Regions from separate parts of the Dehalobacter sp. DCA genome, predicted to be linked through region 2. Evidence: riboswitches for the same ligand, from Rfam matches in the RefSeq annotation. Region 2 holds a riboswitch; each other region holds the start of a gene.
The links. A riboswitch is a leader RNA that binds a small molecule or an ion and turns the genes downstream of it on or off. The one in region 2 is predicted to bind cyclic di-GMP.
Positions count from the first base shown of each region.

Region 1: another riboswitch for cyclic di-GMP. It lies ahead of DHBDCA_RS03285 (diguanylate cyclase); the one in region 2 lies ahead of nhaB (sodium/proton antiporter NhaB).
Region 3: another riboswitch for cyclic di-GMP. It lies ahead of DHBDCA_RS05950 (zinc ribbon domain-containing protein); the one in region 2 lies ahead of nhaB (sodium/proton antiporter NhaB).

Region 1 is NC_018866.1:681,489-684,771, forward strand. Features, by position in the region: gene DHBDCA_RS03285 (diguanylate cyclase) at 1-1,401, opposite strand, end outside; cyclic di-GMP riboswitch class I at 1,462-1,547, opposite strand; gene DHBDCA_RS03290 (LiaI-LiaF-like domain-containing protein) at 1,759-2,253, opposite strand; gene aguB (N-carbamoylputrescine amidase) at 2,332-3,213, opposite strand.
Region 2 is NC_018866.1:20,427-23,709, reverse strand. Features, by position in the region: gene ablB (putative beta-lysine N-acetyltransferase) at 1-266, shown strand, start outside; gene DHBDCA_RS00105 (hypothetical protein) at 449-856, shown strand; cyclic di-GMP riboswitch class I at 1,007-1,098, shown strand; gene nhaB (sodium/proton antiporter NhaB) at 1,184-2,689, shown strand; gene DHBDCA_RS00095 (ArsB/NhaD family transporter) at 3,052-3,283, shown strand, end outside.
Region 3 is NC_018866.1:1,265,648-1,268,930, reverse strand. Features, by position in the region: gene DHBDCA_RS05960 (hypothetical protein) at 28-411, shown strand; partial or broken gene fabF (beta-ketoacyl-ACP synthase II) at 532-1,671, shown strand; cyclic di-GMP riboswitch class I at 1,856-1,944, shown strand; partial or broken gene DHBDCA_RS05950 (zinc ribbon domain-containing protein) at 2,124-2,804, shown strand.

The DNA of each region.
Region 1 (3,283 bases), 660 kb from region 2:
ATGCGCTAATTCCCTGGACGACTGCGTGATCCGATAGCCGATTTCGGAATGTTTTTTCATAATGCTCCATTCTTCCGGGGTCAATTCGCCTTGTTTTTTTAAGATTTCCCCCGGAACACCGATCTTGCCGATATCATGCAGCATCGCAACCTGGACCAGTTCGACGATCTCTCTTGAGGACAAGCCGATCTGATTGCCGAATTTACTGACCAGACTTTTCAGCCTCATGACATGGGCTTCCGTCTGATAATCTTTTTCCCAGAGCAGTTTTTCCAGGAACTCGATGATGGCAAGGCGAGATTTCTTGCTTTCATTTAGTTTGTTGCTATACATTTTTTCCTCAGCCTGGCTGATCATTTTTGCCAGGGGTTGTTCCCTGTTCTCATAAACCGTCAGGCCAAACGAGATATCTATTGGTACCGTTTGCGGGCGGGAGATTTTTAAATTGTTTTTGATATTGTTTAAAAGCACGCCGGCCTGATCAAGCGGCACACCAGGCATGATAATGATAAATTCGTCCCCGCCCCATCGGATAATCACATTCTCAGTGCCAATCGTCTCTTGCATGATTCTGATCCCGTCAGCAAGCAATTCATCCCCTTTTTCATGACCAAAGGTGTCGTTGATCAGTTTCAGACCATTAAAATCCCCCATGACCAATGTTGCAGGCATGAGGGTTTTCTTCAGGAAATTTTCCAGCGTGTTTTCAAAATAAGTACGGCTGTAGGCGCCGGTTAATTTGTCATAAACAATAAGGTGCCTGATATTAGCTTCTTTGCTTTCGAGCTCCTCCCGGATGCTTTGGAAGTACAGGGCCTGCATATTGAGATAAGCAAGCAGACCAACAACGCCGGCAACTAAATAACCGACAGATGATGGAATGACCTTCATAAATTTGCACAACGGGTAAAGTAAAATCGACAAGGCCCAAAAAATATAGGTATAGCCAAGCATTATTCTGATCGAGCTTTGGGGTGTTTTTGCTTTAAAACATGTAATAGCTGCTTTGGACAACAATGCGATGATGCAGACAACAGACAGAAGTAAAAGAGCGGTTGTCGGGAGTCCTTGGACAGTAATACATATAAAAGTAAGGATCAAAAAACCTGCGCTGATATCCCAGAACACTGGATAGCTTTTCTTAAAAAATAGCTGCGTACCCTTGAATACCAGCCAGTAGCCTGCAATCGAAGAGGCATAGTTGATAATTGGAAGCACCAGCGACTGGCTGCCGGTTTCCAGCAATGCAATTCTGGAAAGATAGGTAATCATCATCATTACAATAGAAAGGCTCCATGCCAAGAAATAGTGTTTTTTCTCGGAAAAATATAAAAAGCCGTAAGATATCAACAAGACCAGGGTAATCGAAATACTGCCTGCGACGATCGAATCCGCTGTCACATTAAATCCCCTCCTCAGAAAAAAAAATCGCGGCCAAAGCAGCCGCGGTTTTCATCTTCTGTGTGCAACCCGACTGTCAATATGCTTCAGCACTTAGACTCGTAGCTTTGCGTCCCTGCTTTTCAACAGGTTTGCCAATGGATCATATGATTTTAACTTAATTATAGTAAAATACACGAAATCTGTCAATAAATGTATGAATAATCAATAAATGTATGAATAATCAATAAATGTATGAATAATCAATAAATGTATGAATAGTCAGACTCTGAATATTCATACATTTATTTGATTAATATTATGCAATAGATATTATCATCCAGATCAGATTCTTTTTACATGGTTTTCAAATTTAGTTCATGTTTTTTTCCTTTGGATGATCAGGATAAGACCTGCCAGAATCAGCAGGATCGGGACCACCAGGCCTAGATCTATATAGCGCTGAATTGACGTTACAAACATCCCAGTAAAGGATATGCACGCTACAGCGGTTAGAATAAAAACAGGCACCAGCAGACCGCGCGGGCGTCCGGAAAATAAATAGAGTTGAAACAGACCGACTGCAACAGCCAGCGGATAGACCGGCCAGGTATATCCGGAAAACTGCCAGTGCGTAAAAGTCTCAAAGATGAACAACAGACCAATAACGGTAAGGATACCACCGGGAACTAGCAATCCGGGGCTTTCTTTCTTACTGAAATAGTTGAATTCAAAAGCAAGACCGAGAATAAGGATCAATACCGGCCAAAGAAATTCCATACTGAAGATTTGCCAGTTGCCAAGATTATCTATAAGCAGCAAGCCTCCTGTAAGGATTAGAATGATTCCCCAAAATAAGCCGCTTTTGTTCATATAGAGCCTCCTCTCACCTTATAAAGGTTAATAAAGTACTCGAGATTTAAGAACTACAAATTCATGTTAGATAATGGATTATTTTGATAAATAAAGTTCCCCGTCGTAGGAAGAAATCCTTCCATATAAATCAGGCCGGCGGTCTCTAAATATCCCCCACTCCAGCCGCTGAACCTCGAGTTGGTCCAGATCAAATTCCGCGACTAGAACAGTTTCTTCGTTTCGTCCGGCCTCCGCTATCTTATTGCCCTGCGGCCCGGCAATGAAAGAAGAACCATAGAAGGTGATTTTGGAATCATCCTGTTCCTCGACACCAATCCGGTTGGATGCGACCACCGGGATCAGGTTCGCGGCAGCATGGCCGAGCATGCAGGCCTGCCAATGGTCTTTGGAATCAACCGTCTGATCTAGCGGTTCTGAACCGATGGCTGTCGGATATAACAGGATCTCAGCCCCCATCAAGGTCATGCAGCGGGCAGCTTCCGGGTACCATTGATCCCAGCAGATGCCGACCCCAATCGTGGCGTAGCGCGTCTGCCAGACTTTAAAGCCTGTGTCACCGGGGTTAAAATAGAATTTCTCCTCATAGCCTGGTCCGTCGGGGATATGACTCTTTCTGTATTTGCCGAGGATCTCACCGTCGGCATCGATCATGGCAATCGTATTATAGCGTGCATAGTTTTTCTTCTCATAAAAGCTGATCGGCAGGACGATCTCCAGCTCTCTGGCAATTTTCCGGAAATGTTTGACTGCTTGATTGTTTTCTAGCTCAGCAGCATAAACGTAAAAATCAGATTTTTCTTTCTGGCAGAAATACGGGGTCTCAAAGAGTTCCTGCAGCAGGATAATTTGCGCTCCCCGGGCTGCCGCCTCCCTGACCAGTGTCTCCGCTCCGGCAATATTTTCTTCAACGTTACTGGTGCAGCGCATCTGGGTTGCTGCCACTTTGACGTTTCTCATCGTTAATATTCCTTCCCAACTGCCTGATTTCGGTGTGTTCTGAACCTGATCTTACAGGTGTTTCTACTAT
Region 2 (3,283 bases):
AGCACATGAACGCTGAAATAACGGATTGTGCCACTTATCCGAAATATCAAGGCAGAAACATAGTAAGTGAACTGATATTCCAACTGGAAACGCACTTGAAACATAATGGCTTTGCTACAGTATATAGCCTTTCAAGAGCGAACAATCTTGGAATCAATCGGTCTTTAAGCAAGCTGGGGTATATGTATAGAGGAAGGCTTATCAACAACTGCAATATTTGCGGTGGTTTTGAAGATATGAATATTTGGATAAAATCATTAAATTAAGTAAATTATTGGACATTAACCTGTCATTGAAACCATCAATAACTGGCAAATGTCCTTTATTCATAAGTTTTATGATCTATAATGAGGAATTAGCTTGACCACGAAGGTTTGAGCATTACTTTATTTTTGGTATAATTACTAATGAGATATTTCGGTATTAAAAGTAAGTAGGAGGTTTTCTAATGGAAGAATGGAAAAGACAGATACTTGACGCGGTTAAATTCGGACGTGCAAGTTTAGCAAATGAATATGCCCGGGCAGCAATACAAAATCCAGAGAATAAGATTTCTTTTGGGGAATTTAGGTGTGGTAAAAAATACTATATGGGAGTTATCGCTAAAAACAATGTTGAGGCTCATTTATTATATCCCGACCCGAAGAACCGGCTCGAACTTGATACTGGTGATGTAATCGCAGTTAAATATGGCGATTTGTATATAGTAGGAATATTTACGCTTTCAGACGATGAGATTGGGATAAAGACGTTGACGAGTGTGGATTGTCAAGGGGAAGAAGATTTTGTTCAATTACGTAATGGTGGAGCTAACCATGTCGCTTTTCTTTTCCATGTTCCAAAGGATGAGAGCTAGCCTGATTTGCTAAAGGATCATATTAAAAAGCAAAATACTTAAGATAAATACCTGGACACTTCAGCATAAAATGGATATATTCAGGGTATTCAAAAGAAGAATTATTTGTTATAATATAAAAGCTTAAGCAAAAATGACAATATAAAGTTGTACGAGTTGGTGTAAACTTCGTGAAAGTGAAGGACGCTAAAGCTATGGGTCTAAGGCTGCTTGTAAGTGGCTATGATTGCCAGGCTGCAAGTAATTGAACTTCTTGGGGGGGAGTAGTTCCATTTTGGATTACTCTCTTTTTTATGTCTTTTATTTTCACTTGGGAGGATGATACATATGAAACAAATAGGCATCGGACAAGCATTCAGAGCAAATTTTCTGGGTCACGCTCCGGACTGGTACAAAAGAACGATTCTTGCTTTTTTGGTGTTGAACCCTATTTTAATGTATACCGCCGGTATGTATGTTACAGGTTGGGTGTTGATTGTCGAATTCATTTTTACCCTGGCGATGGCGCTGAAATGTTATCCGCTTCCTGCCGGTGGACTTCTGGCGATCGAAGCCGTTGTGCTCGGACTTACGAACACGCAAACAGTCTATGCCGAAGTTGAAACGAACCTGCCGGTTATTCTTCTTCTGATGTTCATGGTCGCCGGTATCTATTTTATGAAAGAAGGTCTTGTGTACCTGTTTTCCAAGCTCCTTACGAAAGTACACTCTAAAGTCGCGATTTCATTCCTGTTCGCTGTACTGGGTGCGGTTCTTTCCGCATTTCTGGATGCGTTGACCGTAACGGCGGTGATTATCGCCGTGGCGTATGGTTTCTATAACATCTTCCACAAGTTTGCTTCCAGCGAAAAAGTATACGAAAAGTATGACATTAATCACGATCATAGTGTTGATGAGAAACTTCATGAGGATCTGGACGAGTTTCGTGGTTTTCTGCGTAATCTTATGATGCATGGCGCTGTGGGCACTGCGCTGGGCGGTGCAATAACACTGGTTGGTGAACCGCAGAACCTGTTGATTGGCTCCATTATGGAATGGGACTTCGTAGATTTCTTTATACAATGCGCCCCGGTGTCTATCCCGGTATTGATCGTTGGTCTTCTGACCACCATTATCCTTGAAGTTACCAAGTTCTGGGGGTACGGCTACCAGCTTCCTGAGTCTGTGCGAAAGGTTATGGAAGAGGATGTAAAAGTCAAAGATGCTGCCAGGAATATGCGTGGACGTGTACGCCTGATTGTTATGGCTTTGTGTGGCGTTCTGCTGATCTTCTCCCTGGCGCTGCACCTGGCGGAAGTTGGTCTTATTGGTCTGATGATTATTATCCTGCTTACCGCTTTCAATGGGGTTACGGAAGAAAAGCATATCGGTCATGCGTTTGAAGAAGCGCTGCCGTTTACTGCGTTGCTGGTCGTATTTTTCGCCGTCGTTGCGGTTATTCATGACCAGCATTTGTTTACGCCGATTATTCAATGGGTACTGAACATGGAAGGGCAAAATCAGCTTGTCGCTTTTTTTGCGGCCAACGGTGTCCTTTCAGCAATCAGTGATAACGTTTTTGTTGCTACGGTATATATGACTGAAACACAGCAAGCATTTGAAGCCGGAGGTATTGCGCTGGAGCAGTACAACAAGCTGGCAGTTGCCATTAATATGGGTACAAATATCCCTTCAGTTGCCACACCAAACGGTCAGGCGGCGTTTCTGTTCATCCTGACTTCCGCTTTAGCTCCGCTGATTCGTCTGTCTTACCTAGAAATGGTAAAACTGGCTCTGCCTTACGCTGTCGTTATGACTCTTACGGGCCTGCTGGCAACAATGTACCTGTTGTAATACCTTCTTCAGGTTCTTCTTTAGTTGTAAGCAAGAGCAGAGCAGATAATTGTATTCTTCCAATTCCATATAGCATGTTTTCGGCGCTTGACACAAATGACAATATGCAATATTCCTTCGTTAGTCAGAGTTGTCGTAAGCTCTTGGTAAATCGCATGGAATATTAATTAAAACGTGTTGAAGCGACCATGCTGGTACGTAATCAGAAGTTGACTTTTGGGGTGGGAAGTCGTTTATTGAGACTTTTCACTTTTGTTTTTATAAAAAATACCTTGCGGGTGTACGAACAATTGGACAAAATGAAAGAAAGTAAATTAAAATATTAAATAGGTCTATCTTTAATCTAAAAGTGGAGGAACAAGATGTCACATAATACTCAAGTTATCGTTGCAGCGGTAATTTTTTTGACCACCTATGCTTTTATAATAAGCGAGAAAATACATAGAACGGTGGTCGCTTTGGTCGGGAGTGCCCTTGTCATTTTAATAGGCATTCTAAACCAAGAGGAAGCGATTGAAGCAATTGATTTTAACACCATAGGATTACTCATTGGGATGATGATCATCGTCGGCATTACCCGTCGAACAGGTGTGT
Region 3 (3,283 bases), 1.2 Mb from region 2:
AATAAAATAAAGGAAATATAAGAGATTATGTTTTCAGTTTGGGTATTGATGACGTACGAATTGGTAACGCCGCTGACTATAATAGCCCACTTAGTCCGAAACTGGATTCTATATTCCCTGATTGTAAGTTTTCTGATTGTTATGGCATTTAGAGAAGGATCCAGCTGTGAAAGTGAAGATCTTGTTGTGGCGGCTGGCGGTAGAATAGATTTCGTGGAATTTATACATAGCTCCAGTCACAAAGTTGCCCGGTTTGTCGAGAGGAAATTTAACTGCAAATCAATGGAGACCGCCCCGAGCTTCCCAGGAGATCAGTCAAAACCTCTTCCTATTGGTGAAGTTTCCCAGCGTCATGCGGCAAAAGCCGCTGGTTATACCAAAAGCTTTTCTCGAAACAATTCTGTTATCTAGAAAATACAAATAATACGGAGTTAATTGAGGCAAATTGAGTAAAATTTAAAATTGTGACTGTAAAAAAAGACGAAATTACTGAATATGCTCTGCGCCTCATAAAGCACAAGCGGAAAGAGCGGAATAAAGAGGATTTCTGATTCGTCTTTTTCGGAAATTCCTTCCCGTATTGCCGGATATATCGAAGATTTTTCTTCCAAGGATTACTTTGATGGAAAAGAGATAAATAGATATGATTTATTCATCCAATATGCTTATGCGGCAGCAAAACAAGCAATTGAAATGGCAAATGTACAGGATATAAATTTTAACAAAAACAGAGTCGGTATCTATGTAGGCTCAGGTATTGGCGGTATTAAGACAATAATAAAAAATCACGAAAAATTTATGACCAGAGGAAACAGGCATGTTTCCCCTTTTATGGTTCCTATGATGATCGGCAATATGGCAGCGGGTATTATAGCCATTAAAACAGGCTTTACGGGGCCAAGTTTTTCTCCGGTATCGGCTTGTGCAACATCCAATCAGGCTATTGGAGAAGCGTTTTTAAGTATCAAGCACGGCTATACAGATGCGGTGATAGCTGGCGGATCTGAAGCAGCAATCAATACATTTGCATTTTCCGGATTTACCAATATGCATGCGATGTCCACAAATAATGAGAACCCAGAACAGGCAAGCCGTCCCTTTGATAAATTGAGGGATGGATTTGTAATGTCGGAAGGTGCGGGAATTTTATTCCTGGAGGAATTGGAGCATGCCCAAAATCGCGGAGCTAAGATACTTGGTGAAATTGTTGGATACGGCGCGACTACTGACGCCTACCATATTACAAGCCCCGATTATCAAGGGGCAGAAGGAGCAATGAAATCAGCGATTGATATGGCAGGAATATCACCTAAACAGGTCGATTATATTAACGCACACGCAACAGGTACTCCAGAGGGAGATAAATCTGAAACAAAGGCGATTAAAGCATTGTTTAAAGAAGATGCCTACCGTATAAAAGTCAATGCTACAAAGTCCATGACAGGTCATTTATTTGGTGCAGCTGGAGGAATAGAAGCTATCATAACTTTGAAAGTTGTAGAGGAGGGCATGATACCTCCTACGATCAATTTAACTGTGCCAGATGAGGATTGCGATTTGGATTATGTGCCTAATAAGGCAATCAAACATGAAGTAAATTATGCCTTATCAAATGGTTTTGGATTTGGTGGCCATAACGCTTCATTGCTCTTAAAAAAGTATATCAAATAGAGTTTCTGGACGATGATGACGTCCAATGTTTGATGACCGATGCTGTGGATATCGGCAATACCGTAAACTTTTTATATCAGAATCTAGAATATGTTTGAATCTGCAGTATGAACTTTGCCACGATATACACCAAGGGTGGCATCAACTGCAATTATGCGGTATTTTAAAAGATTTAAAAAACAAATAATGTTAAGGGCAAACCTGCCTAAAGGCAGGGACGCAATGCCGTAGGGTCTAAGGTGCTCTAAACATTATGACAGCCTGGTTACCGTGAGATTACATGCGTCAAGACCTGCCCATTTTTGCAGCAGGTCTTGATTTTTATGTAAACGATAATAAATTTTTTAGAATATGCAAAGGAATGAATTTTTGTTTATGTTATAGATCTGCGATGTTTCACACGGCATTTATTATCTATAATTGCCTGTATTGTTGCAGTTGCGATCTAAAGTACCACAGAGGTGCTGCCGTTTAAGCGACAGAGAGACAAGGGTCAGCTTCCTCAATACCTTATTGAGGACAACCATGAACCCATTATCTCACATGAACAGGCGGAGGCGATCAGGGAAATCTTTGAATACCGCAGAAAGCAGATGGGGATGGACGATTCGGAGAAATACCAAAGCCGGTACGCCTTCAGCAGCAAAATCTTATGCGGAGAATGCGGCGGTATATTCCGAAGGCAGAAAATTTACATAGGCAAGCCTTATGAGAAAATTCAATGGTGCTGCCGCCAGCACATTTTGGACAACACCAAATGTAGCCAAAAGGCAATCCGAGAGGATGACGTTCAATGGGCTTTCGGCATGATGTGGGGCAAGCTCAAAAGCAATTATACCGAAATCCTCACTCCCCTGCTGGAAGTGCTCAAAAAGCTTCGAATGGACGAGCAGCAGGAGCAGGAAATCGGGGACTGCAGTAACAGAATCATGGAGCTTACAGAGCAGGGTCATATACTCAGTAGATTGGTATCGAAGGGGTATATCGACCCTGCAGTATTTATAGAGCGGCTAAACACCCTGAATGTAGAGCTTGCCGCTATAAAAAAGAAAAGAAGCCAGCTTCTGGATAATAACGGCTTCGACCGAGAGATCGTCGGAACAGAGCAGCTGCTGGAACTGATCAGAAACAATGGGGCTGTCTCATAATGATGTCAAAGGACATTCATGAAAAGACAGCTTCTTTTCACTTTCAAGCAAAAATAGGAGAGTAAAATCAACAGAAGTAATTGCTGATTTTACTCTCAACTTGTTTTTAGGAACACCAAAAAGAGGATTCTTTGAATCGTTCTAATAATTTCTTTATTAAGGGGCCCGCAGATCTACGCAACCTCTATTTCATGCAATAGACTGCCACATCTATAATTTTGTATTTTAAGGTGGCCATGTTTTCTCGACGTATCAGACCCCCATGCCGCTTTGCGGCACCACTGATGAATAAAAATTTTGTCCATACTACTACTATGGCTGGCGAAGGTAGGTCGAACTTTCTTGGTGTCGCGAGCCCGCGTATCAGACGGACCACAACGACCCGGTGCATCGCAGATTGTTGCTCCCTCGGGAAGCACGCAGGGCAGAATAACCCCTATTGGTTGTTGCACCTGCCTTAAACA